Regions from separate parts of the Azospirillum sp. UFLA03-27 genome, predicted to be linked through region 1. Evidence: predicted binding sites of a transcription regulator. Region 1 holds the regulator's gene; each other region holds the start of a gene.

Region 1 (8,428 bases):
TTCCTGGGCCGGAATCCGAACGGCCGCATCCCGACCCTGCAATTGGAGGACGGCACCCATCTGCCGGAATCCAACGCGATCCTGTGGTATCTGGCGGAAGGCACGCCCTATCTGCCTGACGACCGCGAAGGCCATGCGCGGGTCCTGCAATGGATGTTCTTCGAACAGTACAGCCACGAACCGAACATCGCGACCGTGCGCTTCTGGATCACCCACCATGTGGAGATGACGGAGGAGCGCAAGCTGGGGCTGGTGACCAAGCGCCGGCTCGGCTACGACGCGCTGGGCGTCATAGAAGGGCATCTGGCGGAGCGCCGCTTCTTCGTGGGCGATCGCTTCAGCATCGCCGACATCGCGCTCTACGCCTACACGCATGTGGCGGAGGAGGGTGGTTTCGATTTGTCCGCTTATCCGGCGGTGCGCGCATGGATGGAGCGTGTGGCGGCGGAAGGGCCGCACATCCCGATCACCCAGGGCTAAGAGGTCAGATCAGCACCACCGCGGCGATCATCGCCACAATCACCGCATAGAAGACGATGCGGCGAAGCCGCCGCGACAGCGGCGGCTTGTTGTCGTTCGCGACCGGCTGGCCCTGACGGACCCGCCGCGCCGGAACGATGAACGCAGCCGGGCTGCGGGCGGCTCCGTCGGAGCCACCCGTCCCGATGTGTGCTGTCGGCCGGTTAGCCACGCTCGGCCAGCGGGATGAAGTCCCGCTTGGTCGCGCCGGTGTAGAGCTGACGCGGGCGGCCGATCTTCTGGACCGGGTCCTCGATCATCTCCTTCCACTGGGAGATCCAGCCGACGGTGCGTGCCACGGCGAACAGCACGGTGAACATGCTGGTCGGGAAGCCCATCGCCTTCAGGATGATGCCCGAGTAGAAGTCGACGTTCGGGTACAGCTTCTTCTCGACGAAGTACGGGTCTTCGAGGGCGATCTTCTCCAGCTCCATGGCGATGTCGAGGAGCGGCTCGTCCTTGATGCCCAGCTCGGCCAGAACCTCGTGGCAGGTCTTGCGCATGACCTGGGCGCGCGGGTCGTAGTTCTTGTAGACCCGGTGGCCGAAGCCCATCAGGCGGAAGTTGTCGTTCTTGTCCTTGGCGCGGCGGACGATCTCCGGGATGCGATCGACGGAGCCGATCTCCTCCAGCATCTTCAGCACGGCCTCGTTGGCGCCGCCATGGGCCGGACCCCACAGCGAGGCGATGCCGGCGGCGATGCAGGCGAACGGGTTGGCGCCCGACGAGCCGGCCAGGCGGACGGTCGAGGTCGAGGCGTTCTGCTCGTGGTCGGCGTGCAGGATGAAGATCTTGTCCATGGCCTTGGACAGGACCGGGTTGACCTTGTACGGCTCGCACGGCGTGCCGAAGGTCATGTAGAGGAAGTTCTCGGCGTAGGACAGATCGTTGCGCGGGTACATGAACGGCTGGCCGACCGAGTACTTGTAGGCCATCGCGGCAATCGCCGGGATCTTGGCGATCAGGCGGTGCGCGGCGATCTTGCGCTGCACCGGATCCTCGATGTCCGTCGAGTCGTGGTAGAAGGCCGACAGCGCGCCGACGACGCCGCAGAGAACCGCCATCGGGTGGGCGTCGCGGCGGAAGCCGCTGTAGAAGCGGGTCAGCTGCTCGTGCACCATCGAGTGGCCGCGCAGGATGCCCTCGAACTCTTCCTTCTCGGCGGCGTTCGGCAGGTGGTTGTTGAGGAGAAGGAAGCAGACCTCCGGGAAGGTCGCGTGCTCGGCAAGGTCGTCGATGGCGTAACCGCGGTGCAGCAGGATACCCTCGTCACCGTCGATGTAGGTGATCTTGGACTCGCAGCTGCCCGTCGAAGTGAAACCCGGATCGTAGGTGAAACAACCGGTCTCGGCGTAGAGCTTGCGGATGTCGATCACGTCCGGACCCGTGCTTCCCTTCATCACGGGCAGGCTGACCTGCTTGCCAGTCCGGTTGTCGATCAGGGTGAAGGTATCGGCCTTGTCCGCGGTTTGGGTCATCTCGGCACGTCCTTATCTTTAGGGTTGGGGCTTAACGCCCTTTTCGAATGCGCGCAGCATAGTTCTATGCCGGGCGGATATCAACGCACGGAAGTTATCCCCGTGCTGCAGTTGCGGCATCCTTCATCCGGGCCAGCGTTTCCGCGCGGCCCAGGATCTCGGCCACCTCGAAGATGGGCGGCGACACGGTGGAACCGGTGAGCGCGGCGCGCAGCGGCTGGGCGATCTTGCCCAGCTTTTCGCCCCGCTCCTCGGCGAAGGCGCGCACCAGCCCTTCCAGGGCGGCGGCGGTGAAGTCCGCCTCGGCCTCGAAGCGGGCGGCGAGGTCGGTCAGGACGCCGCGGCCCTTCTCGTCCAGCAGCGCGGCGGCCTTCTCGTCCATCGCCAGCGGACGGGCGGCGAGGTAGAAGCGGGCGCTCTGGGCGAGATCGACCACGGTGCGGGCGCGCTGCTTCAGCCCGTTCATGGCGCGGGTCAGCAGATCGCGCTCCGACTCGGTCAGCGCGCGGCCAAGCTCGGCCTCCAGCCGCGGGGTGGCCAGACCCACGAGGCGGGCGTCGTCGGCCTGCCGCATATAGTGGGCGTTCAGGTTCTCCAGCTTGGCGAAGTCGAAGCGCGAGGGGGAGCGCCCAATGCCCTCCAGGTTGAACCACTCCACGGCCTGTTCGGTCGAAATGATCTCGTCGTCGCCGTGCGCCCAGCCGAGCCGCAGCAGGTAGTTGCGGATCGCCTCCGGCAGGTAGCCCATGTCGCGGTAGGCGTCGACGCCCAGCGCGCCGTGGCGCTTCGACAGCTTGGCGCCGTCCGGACCGTGGATCAGCGGGATGTGGCCGAATTCCGGCAGGTCCCAGCCCATGGCGTTGTAGATCTGGATCTGGCGGAAGGTGTTGGTCAGGTGGTCGTCGCCGCGGATGACGTGGGTCACGCCCATGTCATGGTCGTCCACCACCACCGCCAGAAGATAGGTCGGGGTGCCGTCGGCGCGCAGCAGGATCAGGTCGTCGAGCTGGGCGTTCTGCACCGTCACCTCGCCCTGGACGCGGTCTTTCAGGACCGTTTCGCCCTCCTGCGGCGCCTTCAGGCGGATCACCGGCTTCACGCCGGCCGGCGCCTCGGACGGGTCGCGGTCGCGCCAGCGCCCGTCGTAGCGCACCGGCTGGCCGGCCGCCTTCTGGGCGGCGCGCATCTCCTCCAGTTCCTCCGGGCTCGCGTAGCAGTAGTAGGCGCGGCCGGCGGCCAGCATCTGCTGCGCCACCTCGGCGTGGCGGTCCTTGCGGGCGAACTGGCTGACCGCGTCGCCGTCCCAGTCGAGGCCGAGCCAGGACAGGCCGTCGAGGATGGCGTCCACCGCGGCGTCCGTCGAGCGCTGGCGGTCGGTGTCCTCGATGCGCAACAGGTACGTGCCGCCGTTGCGGCGGGCGTACAGCCAGTTGAACAACGCGGTGCGGGCACCGCCGATGTGGAGAAAGCCGGTGGGCGACGGGGCGAAGCGGGTGACGACGGTCATGGGTGGCTCAATTCCAGGTTCGGCGCTGCTACAGTGCTGCGGCGGCCGAGATGCGGCGGCTGCGGTGCGACTGCGGTGGTGCGGTGGTGTAACACATTAACGGCGCCGGAGGCATTTGCCTTGCGCGCATAGGCGACAGTATGGCCCACGGGGTTGAAGAGGGCGCAGACGAAGGTTTGGTGGCGGAGGAGGGCGATGCCGGTCCTGTCCGTCGCGGCGTCGGCGCGCGCCTTTCCGCGGCGGCTCTGGAATGTCTCGCCGCGGAGCGGGAGCGCTGGGCGCTGTGGCTGCCAGTGGGGACGGGCGCGGGCGTGGCGCTGTATTTCGGCCTGCCCGCCGAGCCGCCGTTCTGGCTGGGGCCGGGCGCTGCGGTCGGTTGTCTGCCTCTGCTGTGGCTGGCGCGGCGGCGTCTGGCGCCGGTCGTTCTGCTGCTGGGGCTGTTGAGCGTCGCTCTGGGCTTCGCCGCGGCGCAACTTCACAGCGTGGTGGCGGCGGCGCCGATGCTGACGCGCGAGCTTGGACCGGTGCAGGTCACCGGGCGGGTGCTGGCGGTCGAACGGCAGCCCACCGGCACGCGGCTGATGGTCGGGGAGCCGATGGTGGAGCGGCTGGCCCCGGAGGCGACGCCGGAGCGGGTCCGCCTGTATCTGCCGGCCAAGTTGACGCCGCCGGAGGCCGGGACGGTGGTGCGGCTGCGCGCTATGCTCCACCCGCCGGCCGCCCCGGCGGAGCCAGGGGCGTTCGACCTGCAGCGGCGGGCCTATTTCGAAGGCTTCGGTGCGGTCGGCTTCGTCATGGGCGCCCCCGTCGCCCAGGAGGCCCCGCCGCCCGGAGGCTGGCGACGGGTGACCGTGGCCTTCGAGCGGGCGCGCGCCGCCATCGCCGAGCGGGTGCGCGCCGTCGTGACCGACTCCGCGGAGGCCAGCGTCACCGCCGCCCTGCTGAACGGCGACGCCGCGGCGATTCCCGAGCCGATGATGGACGCCTTCCGCGACAGCGGCCTGGCGCATCTCCTGTCCATTTCCGGCCTGCATGTGGGCATTGCCGCGGGGATCGTCTTCTGGGTGGTGCGGGCGCTGCTGGCGCTGGTTCCCTGGGTGGCGCTGCGCTGGCCAATCAAGAAGATAGCGGCGCTGGCCGGCATCCTGTCGGCGATCCTCTACACGCTGCTGGTGGGGGCGCCCTTGCCGACGCTGCGGTCGGTGCTGATGACCGGCCTCATCATGGGCGCGGTCATTGCCGACCGATCACCGATCAGCATGCGGCTGGTTGCTTTCGCTGGCATCGTCACCGTCCTCTACGACCCGGAGGGGATGCTGGGGCCGAGCTTCCAGATGTCCTTTGCGGCGGTCGTCGCCCTGATCGCTGCCTTCGAACGCTTCACGCCCTGGGCGGTGCGGCAACGGCGCGAGATGGGCTGGCTCGGCCGGGGAGCCATGACTCTGGGCGGCATCGCTTTTTCCAGCGTGGTGGCGACCGTCGCGACAACGCCATACGGGCTCTATCATTTCCAGCAGGTCGCCTTTTACGGCGTGCTGTCCAACATGGTGGCGATCCCCATCACGACGGTGTGGATCATGCCCTTCAGCCTGCTCTCCTACCTGCTGCTGCCCTTCGGGCTGGAGGGGCCGGCGGTGACGGCGATGAACTGGGGCGTCCGGCTGGTCATTGAGACGGCGGAGCGGACCGCGGCGCTGCCCGGAGCGACGGCGTTTCTGCCGGCCATGCCGGACGCCGCCATCGCGGCGGTCACGCTGGGCGGACTGTGGCTGGCCATCTGGACGGGACGCTGGCGCTGGCTGGGGCTGGTGGCCTTGGCTGGCGGGCTGGTCGCCCCGGCCGTAGCGCCGCGGCCCGACATTCTGGTGTCGGAGGACGGAACGCTGATGGCCGTGCGCGGCGCGGAGGGGATCCTCAGCCTGTCGACCGCCAGCGACGGGCGGGTCGCCAACACGTGGAGGCGGCGCGACGGCATGGAGAAGCCGGAAGAAAAAGCCGGGCAGGATGTCTGGCCGCTTGTCGGGGTGAGCCTGGACGGACGGCTGCGCTGCGACGCCTTGGGGTGCCTCTACCGTGCGCAGGGGAAGACGGTGGCGCTGCTGCGACAACCGGACGCCTTACCGGAGGATTGCGCTGTGGCCGATGCGGTGGTGACCGCAACCCCGTCGCGCGGGTGTCGGGCGCCGCTGGTCATCGATCGTTGGGGACTGCGACGGGAGGGTGCGCACACGCTCACCCTGTCGGACGAGGGCATCCGGGTGGAAACCGTCCGGGGGCAGCGCGGCGACCGCCCTTGGACGATGGGGGGAAAGCTGCCCGACGGAAAGACCGGGGCGCGCTGAACCGCCGCCCCGGAGCATCCTGCCGTCAGTACTTCCGCACCAGCCCGACGAGGCGGCCCTGCACCCGAACCCTGTCGGCACCGAAGATGCGGGTCTCGTAGGCGGCGTTGGCCGGTTCGAGCGCTACGGTGTTGCCCTTGCGGCGCAAGCGCTTCAGCGTGACCTCGGCGTCGTCCACCAGGGCGACGACGATGGAGCCGTTGTCCGCGCTGTCGCAGCGCTGGATGACCACCGTGTCATGGTCGAGGATGCCGGCCTCCACCATGGAATCGCCAGCGACTTCCAGCGCGTAGTGGTCGCCCATGCCGAGCATGGCGGCGGGAACGTCCACGAAGGCGGAACCGTCGCGCAACGCTTCGATGGGCGTGCCCGCGGCGATCCGGCCGTAGAGCGGAAGCTGCACGGATTCGGACGCCGGGTTCGCCTCGCGTCCCGTGAAGCTGAAGTCGCCCTTGATGACGTTGGGCTGGAACTTGGCGCGCGGCGGCCGGGTGCGGGCGGTCTCAAGCCCCTCCGGCAGGCGCAGCACTTCCAGCGCGCGGGCGCGGTGGGGCAGGCGGCGGATGAAGCCGCGCTCCTCCAGCCCCGTGATGAGGCGGTGGATGCCCGACTTGGACTTCAGGTTGAGAGCGTCCTTCATTTCGTCGAAGGAAGGGGACACACCGCCCTGTCCGAGCCGCTCGTTGATGAAAAGCAGCAATTCATGCTGCTTGCGCGTGAGCATTTGTGCCTCCCGGCCGGTTCCGCACTAGATATGGAACAAAAGCAAAACGTTCCATCTTGTTCTAGTTTGGTTCTTAACCCCCGTCAAGCCCTACGGATGAAATCAATCGCAAATCGACGGACAGGACTCCCAAATGGATTTCCCGTGCGGAACGGATTAAAGCGACAGGACACCGCCGCTCAGCGGGATCACCGTCACGCGGTCGCCCACGGCGGCGGCGGTTGCCTGCGGCTCGCGGACGATCAGGGCGTCGGCCCGGGCCAGCCGGGACATCATCGCGCTGTCCTGGCGCGGGAAGGGGGTGGCGACGGGCTCGCCGTCCGCTCCGGTCGACAGGGTGGCCCGTAGGAAATCGGTGCGGTCGTCGTTGGCCTTCAGCGGCGCGCCGAGCCGCGCCGCGAGCGTGGTGTTCTCGGCGGGCAACCCTTGGAGACGGCGAAGGATTGGCACCAGGAACAGCAGGGCGGCCACCCCGGTGGACACCGGATTGCCCGGCAGGCCGAGCAGCGGAACGCCGTTCGCCGTCCCGAAAATCAACGGTTTGCCGGGTTTCATGGCGACCCGGTAGAAGTCCAGCGACAGCCCGCCCAGCACGTCGCGCACATGGTCGTGCTCGCCTTGCGAGGCGCCGCCCGTGGTCACCAGCAGGTCGCAGCCGGCCGCCCCGGCGGCCATTGCGGCGAGATGCTCCGGATCGTCCTTGGCCACGCCGAGATTGTGGGCGAGCCCGCCCTGGCTGGCGACCAACGCGCACAGGCCGAGCACGTTGGAACTGACGATCTGACTCGGTCCCAGCGGATCGCCGGGCAGCGCGATCTCGTCCCCGGTGGCGAGCACGGCGATCCGTGGGCGGCGGTGGACGCGCAGCCAGGGCAGGTTGGCCGCGGCGGCCAGGGCGACGTCGCGGGCGGTGAGCAGCCGTCCCTTGGGAAGCAACTCCTCTCCGGCAGTGAAGTCCAGTCCGGCGGGGCGGATGAAGCGCCCCTCGGGCACGGCGCGCCCGACGCGCACGCGGTCCCCGGCGTCCTCGCAGTCCTCCTGCATCACCACGGCGTCGGCCCCGGCGGGCAGGGGCGCGCCGGTGAAGATGCGCACGGCCTCGCCGGTTCCGACCGATCCGGCGAAGGCGTGGCCGGCCGCGGACTCGCCGATGCGGCGCAGGTTGACCGGCGCATCCGCCGAAGCCGGGACGATGTCGGCGGCGCGGACGGCCCAGCCGTCCATGGCGGCGGCGGCGAAAGGCGGCTGGGTCAGGCGGGCGACGGCGGGCTCGGCCAGGACGCGCCCCAGCGCGTCGGGCAGCGGCACCGTCTCCGCCGGCAGGGCGGTGAAGGCGGCGAGGATGCGGGCGCGGGCTTCACCGACCTGCAGCATCAGACCGCGCTCCCCCATTCCCCGCTCTTGCCGCCGGCCTTGTGCAGCAGCTTGACCTCGGTGATGGTCATGCCCCGGTCCACCGCCTTGCACATGTCGTAGACGGTCAGCGCCGCAACTGACACGGCGGTCAGCGCCTCCATCTCCACGCCGGTCTGGCCCCTGAGCTTGCAGGTGGCGGTGATGTCCACGGCGTTGCGCTCGGGATCGCAGGTCAGGTCCACCTTGACCGAGGTCAGCATCAGCGGGTGGCACAGCGGGATCAGGTCCGGCGTGCGCTTGGCTCCCATGATGCCGGCCAGCCGGGCCACCGACAGGACGTCGCCCTTCTTGACGCCGCCCTGGAGGATGAGCGCCAGCGTTTCCGGCTGCATCAGGACGGAGCCGCGGGCGGTCGCCGTGCGTTCCGTATCCGCCTTGTCGGACACGTCCACCATGACCGCGCGGCCTTCGGCGTCGAAATGGGTGAAGCCGCTTGCGGGCT
Region 2 (8,428 bases), on a different contig from region 1:
GCATGGCGCAGCGCTTGAATGGCTTGCGGTGTCCCGGCGTCGCCCTGGGCCTGGAAGGCGTCGCCGAGATTGCGCCAAGCCTTCGGCTGCCCCGGATCGAAGAGGGTCAGCCGCCGCCAGTCGGCGGTGGCCTGTGCGGTATGGCCGGCCTTCTCCAGGATGATGGCCCGGTTGACGCGCGCCTCGATCCAGCCGGGAATGAGCCGAAGCGCGCGCCCGATCAGAATCAGGCATGGCGCTGGCCGGCCGCTCTGCCAAACGGCCATCCCGAGCAGATACAAGGCGTTGGGATTCGCCGGGTCGGCTTTCAGGACCCGGCGATAGAGAACGGCCGCCTCGGAAACGCGGCCGGCGCGATGCTCGTCGAAGGCGATGGCCAGGACTTCACCGATCGTGGCCATCACCCCGTCTCCCTCGACCTTCGAAGCGCGACCCGGATTTCAGACGCGTGTCCGGGCGGCCGAAGGTAGCCCAGCGACGGCCGCCCGATCAACTCGGAGCGGGCCGGATCGCCCCTGTGCAAGACGGAACGGTCAAAACATGGTCAGTTGATCGCCAAGTGCTGGAGGGGGCTTGAAGTCGGCACAGTTGAGGGCGGCGTCGCGGACGTTGAGCCCCAGGCGCCGGCAAGCCAGCTTGAAACGCTTCGACAGCAGCTCCGCCACCGGGCCGGAGCCCTTCATGCGACTGCCGAACTGGGACTGGTACAATTCCCCCTCGCGGCACTGGCGGATCAGGCTGAGCACCCGTTCGGCGCGGTTGGGCGCGTGCTCGCGCAACCATTCCTCGAACAGATCGGCGATTTCCAACGGCAGCCGCAGGAGGATGTAATTGGCCTGCGTCGCCCCGGCCGCCGCCGCCGCCGTCAGGATGGCTTCCAGTTCATGGTCGGTGAGCCCTGGGATCATCGGGCTGGCCAGCACCGCCACCGGCACGCCGGCCGCCGTCAGGTCGCGCATGGCGGCGAGGCGCCGTTGCGGCGTGCTGGCCCGTGGTTCCATGCGGCGGGCGAGGTCGCGGTCGAGGGTGGTGACCGACAGCGCGACGTTGACCAGCCCCTTGGCCGCCATCGGCGCGAGGATGTCGAGGTCGCGCAGGACCAGCGCCGACTTGGTGATGATCATCACCGGCTGGTTGAAGTCGCGGCAGACCTCCAGCACGGCGCGGGTGATGCGCTGCTCCCGCTCGATGGGCTGGTAGGGATCGGTGTTGGCGCCGAGCGCCAGCGGCTGGCAACGGTAGGACTTGGCTCGCAGTTCCGCCGCCAGCAACTCCGCCGCCCGCACCTTGCGGAAGATCTTCGTCTCGAAATCCAGCCCCGGCGACAGGCCGAGATAGGCGTGGGTGGGGCGGGCGAAGCAATAGATGCAGGCGTGTTCGCACCCCCGATAGGGATTCACCGACCGTTCGAAGATCACGTCGGGCGACGTGTTTTTCGACAGGACCGAACGGGCCGTGTCGTCGAAGACCTGGGTCGGGACGGTCTCCGTCAGCGCTTCGTTCTCGCCCCAGCCGTCGTCGGCCAGCACCCGGGTCTCCCGCTCGTAACGGGAGGTCACGTTGCTGATCGCCCCCCGTCCTTTCAGGGCCTGCCGCGGAATCTCGTCCATGGGAGGAGAATAGCGGCGCGGAAATAGAACGTAAAGCGAACAATCATCCTTCCTTTGGACGCGGGCGGGAACCGATCGCCCTTGACGGCCTGCCCCCGCACGCCTAGCTTCCCGGTCATGACGACGCGCACGCACCACTTCAGCCGCTATTATACGCTGCTCCCATAGGGCGGCGCGTTCAGTCTTGACCATATGAACCATGCCGCCGCTGACCGGCGGCATGTGCTTCGACAGATGATCCCCGGGACGCGGCCCTTCCCTTCCGGAGATCAGCACCATGGCGACCCCCGCCGCTTCCAGCCCCTTCCAGTCCGACTTCCTGCGCGTGCTCGACGAGCGCGGATTCCTGCACCAGGGCAGCGACCTGTCGGGCCTCGACGCCCTGCTGTGCCAGGGGCCGGTGGGCGCCTACATCGGCTTCGACGCCACGGCGGACAGCCTGCATGTCGGGCATCTGGTGTCGATCATGGTGCTGCGCTGGTTCCAGAAGACCGGCAACCGGCCCGTCGTGCTGATCGGCGGCGGCACCACGCGCATCGGCGACCCCAGCTTCCGCGACACCAGCCGCCCCATGCTGGACGACGCGCAGATCGCCGCCAACATGGCCGGCATCGGCCGGGCCTTCGCCCAATACCTGTCCTTCGGCGGCGAAGAGCCGAACGGCGCGGCGATGGTCAACAACGCCGATTGGCTGGACGAGCTGCGCTACATCCCGATGCTGCGCGACATCGGGCGCCATTTCACCGTCAACCGGATGCTGAGCTTCGATTCCGTCAAGCTGCGGCTCGACCGCGAGCAGCCGCTGACCTTCCTGGAGTTCAACTACATGATCCTCCAGGCTTTCGACTTCCTGGAGCTGTCGCGCCGCCACGGATGCCGGCTGCAGATGGGCGGGTCGGACCAGTGGGGCAACATCGTCAACGGGATCGAGCTGGCCCGCCGCGTCGACGGGACGGAGCTGTTCGGCCTGACCACGCCGCTGCTGACCACCGCGTCAGGCGCCAAGATGGGCAAGACGGCGGCGGGGGCGGTGTGGCTGAACGCCGACCGGCGCAGCCCGCACGACTTTTGGCAGTTCTGGCGCAACACGGAGGATGCGGACGTCGGCCGCTTCCTGCGCCTGTTCACCGAGCTGCCGCTGGACGAGATCGCCCGGCTGGAGGCGCTCCAGGGATCGGAGATCAACGAGGCCAAGAAGGTCCTCGCCCATGAGGCGACATCCCTCTGCCATGGCGCAGCGGCCGCCGCCGAGGCCGGGGAGACGGCCCGCCGGGTCTTCGAGGAGGCCGGGGCCGGCGGCGGCCTGCCGACGGTGGAGGCCACCCATGCCGACCTCACCGTCGGCGTCCGACTGGCCGACCTGCTGGCCGCCGCCGGGCTGGCCGAGTCCAAGGGCGCGGCGCGGCGGCTGATCCGCGACGGCGGGGCGCGGGTGAACGGCACCCCCATCACCGACGAGGCGGCGCTGCTGACCCTGGCGGACCTCGACGGCACAGACCAGGACGGGGACGGGCTGATCCGCCTGTCCGCCGGCCGCAAGCGCCACGCGCTGGTCCGGGTTCGGTGAGCAGAGCCGGAGCCGGGCGCCCTCAGCGGCCCCCGGCTTCGGCCACCACCTGCTTCAGGTGATGGGACGACACCGGCTTGTGCAGGATGGCGAAGCCGCTGCGTTGGGCCTCGACGATGCGTTCGGGGGCGGTGTCGCCGGTCAGGATGATGCTGGGAATCGACGCCCCGCAATGGGCGTGGATGGCGCGCAACGCCTCCGGCCCGGTCTTGCCGTTGCGCAGCCGGTAGTCGGCCAGAATGACGTCCGGCCGCCGCCCGGCCTCGTCGAGCAGGCGGATCGCCTCGTCCCCGGCGGTGGCGGCGATGACCTCATAGCCCCAGCCCTCCAGCATGGCGCGCAGCCCCATCAGGATGATCACCTCGTCGTCGATGATCAGGACGAGCCGGCACCCCCCGCCCTTCGTTCGGCCGACGGCGGGAACCGTCGTCACGGCGGGCCGCGGCGGCTCGGCGGTGGGCACGGTGACCAGGAAGGTCGATCCGCTGCCCGGCCGCGACCGCAGGGCCACGGAATGGCCGAGCAGAGCGCACAGCCGCCGCACGATGGCGAGGCCGAGGCCCAGCCCCTTCTCGCGGTCGCGCTCCGGGTTGCCGAGCTGGGTGAACTCTTCAAAGATATCCTCTTGGCGGTCCGGCGGGATGCCGGCGCCGCTGTCGCACACGGCGATGTGGAAGCGGCGGCGCGACCGCCGCACGCCCAGCAGAACCCCGCCGCGTCCGGTGTAGCGCAGCGCGTTGTCCAGCAGGTTGCGGATGACCCGCTCCAGCAGCATGGGGTCGCTGCGCGCATGGAGCGTGGTCGGAACAACGCGCAGGGTCAGGCCGCGCCGCGCCGCCTCCGGCGCGTATTCGGCGGCGAGGCGCTCGAAGAGGGGCTGGATCGCCACGGTGGTGGTCACCGGCTCGACCACCCCGGCGTCGAGCTTGGAGATGTCCAGCAACCCGTCGAGCAGGCGCTTCAGCGCCTCCAGCGCCTGCTGCATGGTCTTCAGTGTGTCGTGGCCCGCCCCGCCCCGTGTCTGCTCGCCCAGAGCCGAGGTGAGGAAGAACAGCGACTGCACCGGCTGGCGCAGGTCGTGGCTGGCGGCGGCGAGGAAGCGCGACTTCGCCCTGTTGGCCCGCTCCGCCTGGTCCTTGGCGCGGCGCAGCGCCGATTCGGTGCGCTTGCGCTCGGTAATATCGCGCAGGATGGCGGTGAAGAAGCGGTCGCCGCCGTCGCTCCAGGCCGACAGCGACAGCTCCAGCGGCACCGCCAGCCCGTCGCGCCGCCGCCCTTCGACCTCGCGGGCGACGCCGTCGGCCAGCCGGTCCGGGCTGAGGGGCTCAGCAATCAGGCCGCCGGGGATCAGGCGGCACACGTCCGTCCCGACCGCGTCGGCCGGGCGATGGCCGAAAATGCGCTCCGCACCGCGGTTGTAGGTGTGCACCGTGCCCTTGGCGTCCACCAGAAGGATCGCGTCGGCGGCGGTTTCCAGCAGGGAGCGGTGACGCTCCACGGCCCGCCGGATCGCCCGTTCGTCCTCCTTGCGGCGGGTCACGTCCTGGGCGTAGACAGCCAGCCGGTCGCCGGTGGCGAACAGGCGCAGGGCGTACCAGTCGCCACCGGCCCGTTTCTCGTCACCGACCAGCCGGATTTCGAATTCCACCGGCTCCCTCCGGTCCAGAGCGTCGCGGAAGCGCGCGGTGAAGGGCTCGGCCACGCCGGGCGGCAGCAAAGCCACGAAGACGTGCCCCACGAGGTCCCCGCCGTCGCCGAACAGGCGCGCCGCCTTCTCGTTGGCAAAGGTCACGCGGCCCTCATGGTCCAGCTCCACCACCGCGTCGGTGGAGGCGGCGAGGATCGCGGCCATGCGGTGTTCGGCGGCGTGGGCGGCGTCGCGGGCCTGCTCCCGCGCCTGAAGCTCCTGCGCCATCGCGTCGAAGGCAAGGCCCAGCGCACCGATCTCCGAACGGTCGCCCGGCCGGCCGATCCGCGCGCCCCGGTCCCCGGCGCTCCAGCGTTCCACCACCCGCTTCAACCGGGCCACCGGGCGCAGCACGAACAGGCGCGCGCCCATCCAGGCCGCGGCCAGGGAGAGCGCCGCCGCCAGCGCCAGCAGGAAGGCGCTCCGCTCGGCCGCGGCGGTGACGGGGCGCAGCGCCTCCGTCCGGTCCAGCCCGACCGCCAGGAACAGCTCGCGGACCTTCTGGTCCACCGGGGCATAGGCCAGGATCCGCGGCTCGCCATCCAGGCCGGGCATTTCGGCGACACCTTCGGACGGTGCGCTCAGCAGGGCCATCAGCGGTCCGGGCAGCGGCTTGCCCACCCGCTGGTCGTCGCTGTCGGGAAAGCGGCCCAGCACGGTGCCGTTGCGGTCGGCGAGCACCAGCATGGCGTTTGGCGGCAACGGTTTTTCCGCCAGATACTCGCGCAGCCATCCGGCGTCGAGCGCGATGGAGACCACCCCCGCCATGCGGCCCGTCCCGTCGGCGTAGGGGGCGGCGAAGGGCAGCACGGGGCGTCCGTCCAGCCGCCGCACCGCATAGTCGCCGACGACGAAGCCCTGCCCGTACAGCGCCATGCGGATGTGCGGCAGCGCCGCTACCATCAGACCGTTCAGCTTGGCGTCGCTGGCGCAGCGGACCGAACCGTCGAGATCGGTCAGGGCGATGCCCTTCACACGCGGCAGCCGGCCGCGCAGGCGGTTCAATGTCGTCGAGCATTGCTGCGGGTCGGCGGCCAGCCGCGGCGCCATTTCGGCCACCGTCACCAGCACGCCGCGCATGCCCTCCACGACCCGCTGCTGCTCGTCCTGGATCAGGGTCAGAAGGCGGCGGGCCTCGGCCTCGGCCTGCCGCTCCCCCGCCTCGATGGCGGTCAGGCTGTTGTGGGCCAGGATGCCGATGGCCGGCATGCTGGCGAGGAGAACAAGCAGGACGAGGCGTGTGAGAATGCTCATCGGCAGCCCGGGAACAGCACGGCGGAAGGGAACGGCACAATCCTGCACTTCCCAAGGGACGGACGGCACCCCGGGTCCGACGCACGCCGTCGTATCCGCGGCAGCGGTGTCCCGCTACCCCGCCGGCCACATCCTTACCTTGCGTTTACCAAAAGGAGGGGCTGCGCTCAACCGACTATTTCGCATACGAATTATAAAGGCGCCGGAGGAACGGGTGCCCGATGCCCCGGCGCCGCGGAATTTATCCGCCCGTCCTCAGGCGGATTCGGCGATGGACTCGACGCTGCCGTCGAGCGACATCAACAGCAGTTCCACCTCCAGACCGGGATGCCGCGCCTTGATCGCGGCGCCCAGCGCGCGGAGTTGCTCGGCGTGGGCGGCGGTTTCCTTGTCCGGGTCCGCCGCGACGTCCGTTTTCAGGAAGACCCGGTAGGCGCCGCAGTCGCGGTGGTCCATGACCATCACGCGCTTGATCCGGTGCAGTTGCCTGGCGACCGCCACATGGTCCCAGAAGGCCTCGCCCCACGCCTTCTTCTGGTCGGTCAGGGCGCCCAGCGACGCGCCGGCCAGGATCACATGGTCGTAGCGGTTGGTCAGTCCGCGCCCGTCCATGTAGCGGCCGATGTCGTCGATCAGCCGGTAATCCATGCAGGAGAGCAGAAGCGCGTCCACCTCGCCGTCGGGCTGGGCGGCGCCGGCGGCGCCAAGGGTCAGGGGGGCCATCAGCGCAGCCCCGGCGCCCAGCGCGGCGATCTTCAGGAAGGTCCGGCGGGAGTCGTGCCGAAGGCCGCCGCAACAGGGCGAGCCGAAGTCAATTCCGGCGCTTTGTCGGTACTGCATGAGGTCTCCACGTCGTTGAGGTTTCGTGGGGCCGAACGCCCATGGAGACCGCAGTACAGCACCGCTTCCGAGACCGCATTATTCGTGAACGAATCTTTCACGGACCAGAAGGGCACAGCATGATGACAGGACTATATGGACAAACTGGAACGAGAACCTTCGGCCCGTCCACCGGACGCCAAAAAGAAACGGGCCGCTTCCCAGGTGGGAAACGGCCCGTTCGGCATGGTGCTGCCGGTGTTGCGTTGCTGGTATCAGCCGCGGGTGCTGCCCGAAGCCCGGTCGCCGGTGGCGACCGTGTCGCTGGCCGGCTTCTGCGTGCCGGCGCTGGCGCTGTGGCTGGAGGAGCAATCCGCGCTGGCGACCCCCGCCGTCAGGAGGGCAGCGAGACCGAACAGAACGGCTACCGGCTTGGCTCCATGAGACATTGGATCACCTCCTTTCAAAACTGTTGAACACCGCAACAGCATGTGAGGACGATCCGGCGCGAGTCAACGCCCTATACCGCCCGTACAGGGTGCGGCCGAATCGGACGCCAGGGATCAGGTTCCGGTCTCCAGCGCCTCGCGCATGGTACGGAACAGCTCCGCCTTGTCCTCGAAGCCGATGCCCGGCAGATCCGGCAGGCGGACGCGCCCGTCCTCGACCGCGATGCTGTCGGCGAAGCCGCAGAAGGGCTTGAACACGTCCGGGTAGGACTCGTTGCCGCCCAGATGCAGGCCGGCGGCGATGTTCAGCGACATCTGGTGACCGCCGTGCGGCACGACGCGGCGGCTCGACCAGCCGTTCTCCGCCAGCATGTCCAGCGTGCGCATGTACTCGACGAGGCCGTAGCTGAGCGCGCAGTCGAATTGCAGCCAATCGCGGTCCGGGCGCATGCCGCCGTGGCGGATCAGGTTGCGGGCGTCCTGGTGGCTGAACAGGTTCTCGCCGGTCGCCATGGGACGGTCATAATGGTTCGCCAGCTCGGCCTGGAGCGCGTAGTCGAGCGGGTCGCCGGCCTCCTCGTACCAGAAGAGATTGTAGGGCTTCAGCGCCTCGGCGTAGGCGATGGCGGTCTTCAGGTCGAAGCGGCCGTTGGCGTCCACGCAGAGGTTCCGGCCGTCACCGACCACCTCCAGCACCGCCTCGATGCGGCGCAGGTCGTCCTCCAGCGAGGTGGCGCCGATCTTCATCTTCACGACCTTGTAGCCGCGGTCGCGGTAGCTGCGCATCTCAGCCTGGAGCGCCTCCACCCCCTTGCCGGGGTAGTAGTAGCCGCCCGCGGCGTAGACCCAGACCGACTCGTCGGCCACGCCGCCGCGGTAGCGGTCGGCGAGCAGGCGGTAGAGCGGCTTGCCGGCGATCTTCGCCACGGCGTCCCATACCGCCATGTCGATGGTGCCCACCGCGACCGAGCGTTCGCCATGGCCGCCCGGCTTCTCGTTGGTCATCAGCCGCGCCCAGATCTTGAACGGGTCGAGGTTGCCG
Region 3 (3,509 bases), on a different contig from region 1:
AGAACAGCGATTACACGAGCGGCATCTACAACCCGTTCCTGGCGAGCCAGTTGGCGTGGGACCTGGGGAACGGCCTCGGCGTCAGCTACCTGCTGGGCGTCTATCTGCCGGTGGGCAACAAGCTGGGCTTCGACTCGACCTCGATCAACCAGCGCCTCGGCATCAGCTACACCGCCGACGACTGGAACCTGACCGCCAACACGATCTACGGCATCCACACCCGTTCGGAATCGCGGACGCTCAACCCGGACTTCCTGAACATCGACGTCACCGCCACGAAGAATTTCGGAAAGTGGACAGTCGGCCCGGTCGGCTTCGCCTCCTGGGATTTGAACAAGCCGACCTCCACCTACCGGAAGCAGGACCAGATCGCCCTGGGTGCCCTGGCCGGCTACAACTTCGACAAGGTGATCCTGCAGGGCTACCTGACCCGCACGGTCAGCGAGACCAACTACGGCGGCAAGGACACCCGCGCCTGGGGCCGCCTGATCGTTCCGTTCTAAGCGGAACCATTTCTCCAGCTCTCCGCACAAAGAAAAGGCCCCTCTCCAGCGAACCGGAGAGGGGCCATTCTGTCGGCGACGGAACGCCCGAATCACTCCGGCGTGGCGGCCTCGCCGTCGGCCTCCGGGGTGCCCATCATGGCGTCGGCGACAAGGCCGGCGTTGCCGCGGATCTTCGCCTCGATGGCGTCGGCCGTGGCCGGGTTGTTGCGCAGGTAGTTCTTGGCGTTCTCGCGGCCCTGGCCGATCCGGGTGCCGTCGTAGCTGAACCACGCGCCCGACTTCTCCACCACGCCGGCCTGGATGCCGAGGTCGAGAAGCTCGCCCACCTTCGACACGCCCTCGCCGTACATGATGTCGAACTCGACCACGCGGAACGGCGGGGCCATCTTGTTCTTCACCACCTTGACGCGGGTCTGGTTGCCCACCACCGTCTCGCGGTCCTTGATCGCGCCGATGCGGCGGATGTCCAGACGGACGGAGGCGTAGAACTTCAGCGCGTTGCCGCCCGTCGTCGTCTCCGGGTTGCCGAACATCACGCCGATCTTCAGGCGGATCTGGTTGATGAAGATCACCAGGCAGTTCGACTTGGCGATGGAGCCGGTCAGCTTGCGCAGCGCCTGGCTCATCAGGCGGGCGTGCAGGCCGACGTGGCTGTCGCCCATCTCGCCTTCCAGCTCGGCGCGCGGCACCAATGCTGCCACCGAGTCGACCACCAGCACGTCGACGGCGCCGGAGCGCACCAGCGTGTCGGCGATCTCCAGAGCCTGCTCACCGGCGTCGGGCTGGGAGATCAGCAGCTCGTCCACGTTCACGCCCAGCTTGCGGGCATAGGACGGGTCCAGGGCGTGCTCCGCGTCCACAAAGGCGCAGGTGCCGCCGCCCTTCTGGGCCTGGGCAATGGCGTGCAGCGCCAGCGTCGTCTTGCCCGAGCTTTCCGGCCCGTAAATCTCGATGATGCGGCCGCGCGGCAGGCCGCCGATGCCCAGCGCGATGTCGAGGCCGAGAGAGCCGGTGGAAACGACCTCCGTCTCGACCGTGTTCTCGCGGGCGCCGAGCTTCATGATCGAGCCCTTGCCAAAGGCGCGCTCGATCTGCGCCAGAGCGGCATCCAGGGCCTTCTGCTTATCCATGGAATCCTTCTCGACCAAACGAAGCTGTGCGGACGACATGCCCGTCTCCCCTTGTTAGATCACATCCGCGGCCCCAGGGCCAACGATCTCACCAACGGTCATTCGGTGAGAGGGAATGTACCAGCTTTGTTCCTCTTCGCAAAGCCCTAAGTTCCGCGAATGTTCTCATCGTAAGTTAGGAACGATTCGGCGCCGTGCAACGGAATTCCAACTGCGGCGTTCAAGAGGAGATGCTCCGCCAACGCCTCCCGAAGAGCCACGCATGACGACCGTCCACTCCACGCTCGACCGCATGATCGACCGCCTCACCACCCAGCGCGTCGCCCTCGGCTGGGCCGCCGGCTGCGTTGCAGGAACCCCTGGCCTAGTGATGGAGATCGGCCTGGGAAAGGGCCGCACCTACGACCATCTGCGCAGCCTGTTCCCACCACGCGACATCCTGGTCTTCGACATGTGGGCGCGCGTTCCCGCCTCCCTGCGGCCGGACGAGGACCGGCTTTTCCTCGGCGATTTCCGGGACACGCTGCCCGCCGCGGCGGAGCGCTTCCGCGGTGCGGTTCGGCTGGCCCACGCCGACATCGGCAGCGCGCAGGAAGACGACGAGGACGGCATCCGCCAGTGGATCGGCGGGCTGGCCGAACCTTTCCTGGCGCCGGGCGCGCTCGTCCTGTCAGACCGCCCGATCGGCACCGGCCGTCACGGGTGGGAGGCTCTCGACGTTCCGGGAACGGAACGCTGGACCTATCACGGCTGGCGCGTCGGATAGACGGCGCCGCGGCCTCCCCGGCCACCGCTATTTGCCGTCCCGGATGACCTCCTTCACCTTGGAAGCCAACTGCTTCAGGGAGAAGGGCTTGGGCAGGAAGTGGGCGACCTCGACCCCGTCGATTTCGCCCAGCCGGTCCTCGGCGTAGCCGGAGATGAAGATCACCCGCATGTCGGGCCGCACCTGCCGGACATGGCGAGCCAGGGTCGGTCCGTCCATCTGCGGCATCACCACGTCGGTGATCAGCAGGTCGATGCGGTTGCCGTCCGTGCCGATCTGCTGCAACGCGGCCTCGCCGTTCTTGGCCTCCAGGACCTGATAACCCTTGTTGCGCAACGCGCGGGCGGAGAAGACGCGCACGGCGTCCTCGTCCTCCACCAGCATGATGGTGCCGGAGCCGGTCAGGTCGCTGCCGCGCCGCTCCCGCGGCTCGCCCTGGTCGGGGCGCGCCTCGCCCTTGTGGCGGGGCAGCAGAATGGTGAAGGTCGTCCCCTCCCCCTTCTCCGACTCGACCAGCACGAAGCCGCCGGTCTGGCGGACAATGCCGTAGACGGTGGACAGCCCCAGGCCGGTGCCGGACCCCACGCCCTTGGTGGTGAAGAAGGGCTCGAAGATGCGCTGGAGATTCTCCTTGGGAATGCCGCAGCCGGTGTCGATCACCTCGATGGACACGTAGTCGCCGGCCGGAATGGTCTCGTGCTCGCGGCGCTGCGCCTGTTCCACCACATGGTTGGAGGTGACGATGGTCAGTCGCCCGCCACCGGCCATGGCGTCGCGCGCGTTGACCACAAGGTTGATGATCACCTGCTCGAGCTGGTTCTGGTCCACCTTGACGTAGCCGATGTCGCGGCCGTGGAGCATCTTCAGCTCGATGTTCTCGCCGATCAGCCGGCGCATCAGGTTGCCAAGCTCGGCCAGCACATCGGTCACGCTGAGGATGCGCGGCTGCAACGTCTGCTGGCGCGAGAAGGCCAGGAGCTGCCGCACGAGGTTGGCCGCGCGGTTGGCGTTCTGCTTGATCTGCATGATGTCGCTGAAGGACTGGTCGCCCGGCTTGTGGCGCAGCAGCAGCAGATCGCAGAAGCCGATCATCGCGGTCAGCAGGTT

Evidence for each region. The regulator LexA, encoded in region 1, represses DNA repair genes until DNA is damaged. The targets are predictions, from matches to a motif close to ATGTTCTANTTTGGTTC.
Region 2: the regulator LexA is predicted to act here: its motif matches at 1,637-1,653, upstream of Q4I23_RS23495 (PA0069 family radical SAM protein).
Region 3: the regulator LexA is predicted to act here: its motif matches at 1,752-1,768, upstream of recA (recombinase RecA).

Annotation. Positions count from the first base shown of each region.
Region 1 is NZ_JAUQTX010000197.1:655-9,082, forward strand. Features, by position in the region: gene Q4I23_RS23880 (glutathione S-transferase family protein) at 1-480, shown strand, start outside; gene Q4I23_RS23885 (hypothetical protein) at 485-691, opposite strand; gene gltA (citrate synthase) at 684-1,997, opposite strand; gene gltX (glutamate--tRNA ligase) at 2,092-3,504, opposite strand; gene Q4I23_RS23900 (ComEC/Rec2 family competence protein) at 3,645-5,846, shown strand; gene lexA (transcriptional repressor LexA) at 5,872-6,570, opposite strand; gene Q4I23_RS23910 (molybdopterin molybdotransferase MoeA) at 6,727-7,944, opposite strand; gene moaC (cyclic pyranopterin monophosphate synthase MoaC) at 7,944-8,428, opposite strand, start outside.
Region 2 is NZ_JAUQTX010000190.1:4,589-13,016, reverse strand. Features, by position in the region: partial or broken gene Q4I23_RS23500 (tetratricopeptide repeat protein) at 1-401, opposite strand, end outside; gene Q4I23_RS23495 (PA0069 family radical SAM protein) at 534-1,610, opposite strand; gene tyrS (tyrosine--tRNA ligase) at 1,888-3,177, shown strand; gene Q4I23_RS23485 (PAS domain S-box protein) at 3,200-6,118, opposite strand; gene Q4I23_RS23480 (carbonic anhydrase) at 6,374-6,958, opposite strand; gene Q4I23_RS23475 (hypothetical protein) at 7,213-7,386, opposite strand; gene Q4I23_RS23470 (mandelate racemase/muconate lactonizing enzyme family protein) at 7,501-8,428, opposite strand, start outside.
Region 3 is NZ_JAUQTX010000393.1:141-3,649, reverse strand. Features, by position in the region: gene Q4I23_RS31260 (transporter) at 1-503, shown strand, start outside; gene recA (recombinase RecA) at 596-1,675, opposite strand; gene Q4I23_RS31250 (class I SAM-dependent methyltransferase) at 1,899-2,402, shown strand; partial or broken gene Q4I23_RS31245 (ATP-binding protein) at 2,430-3,509, opposite strand, start outside.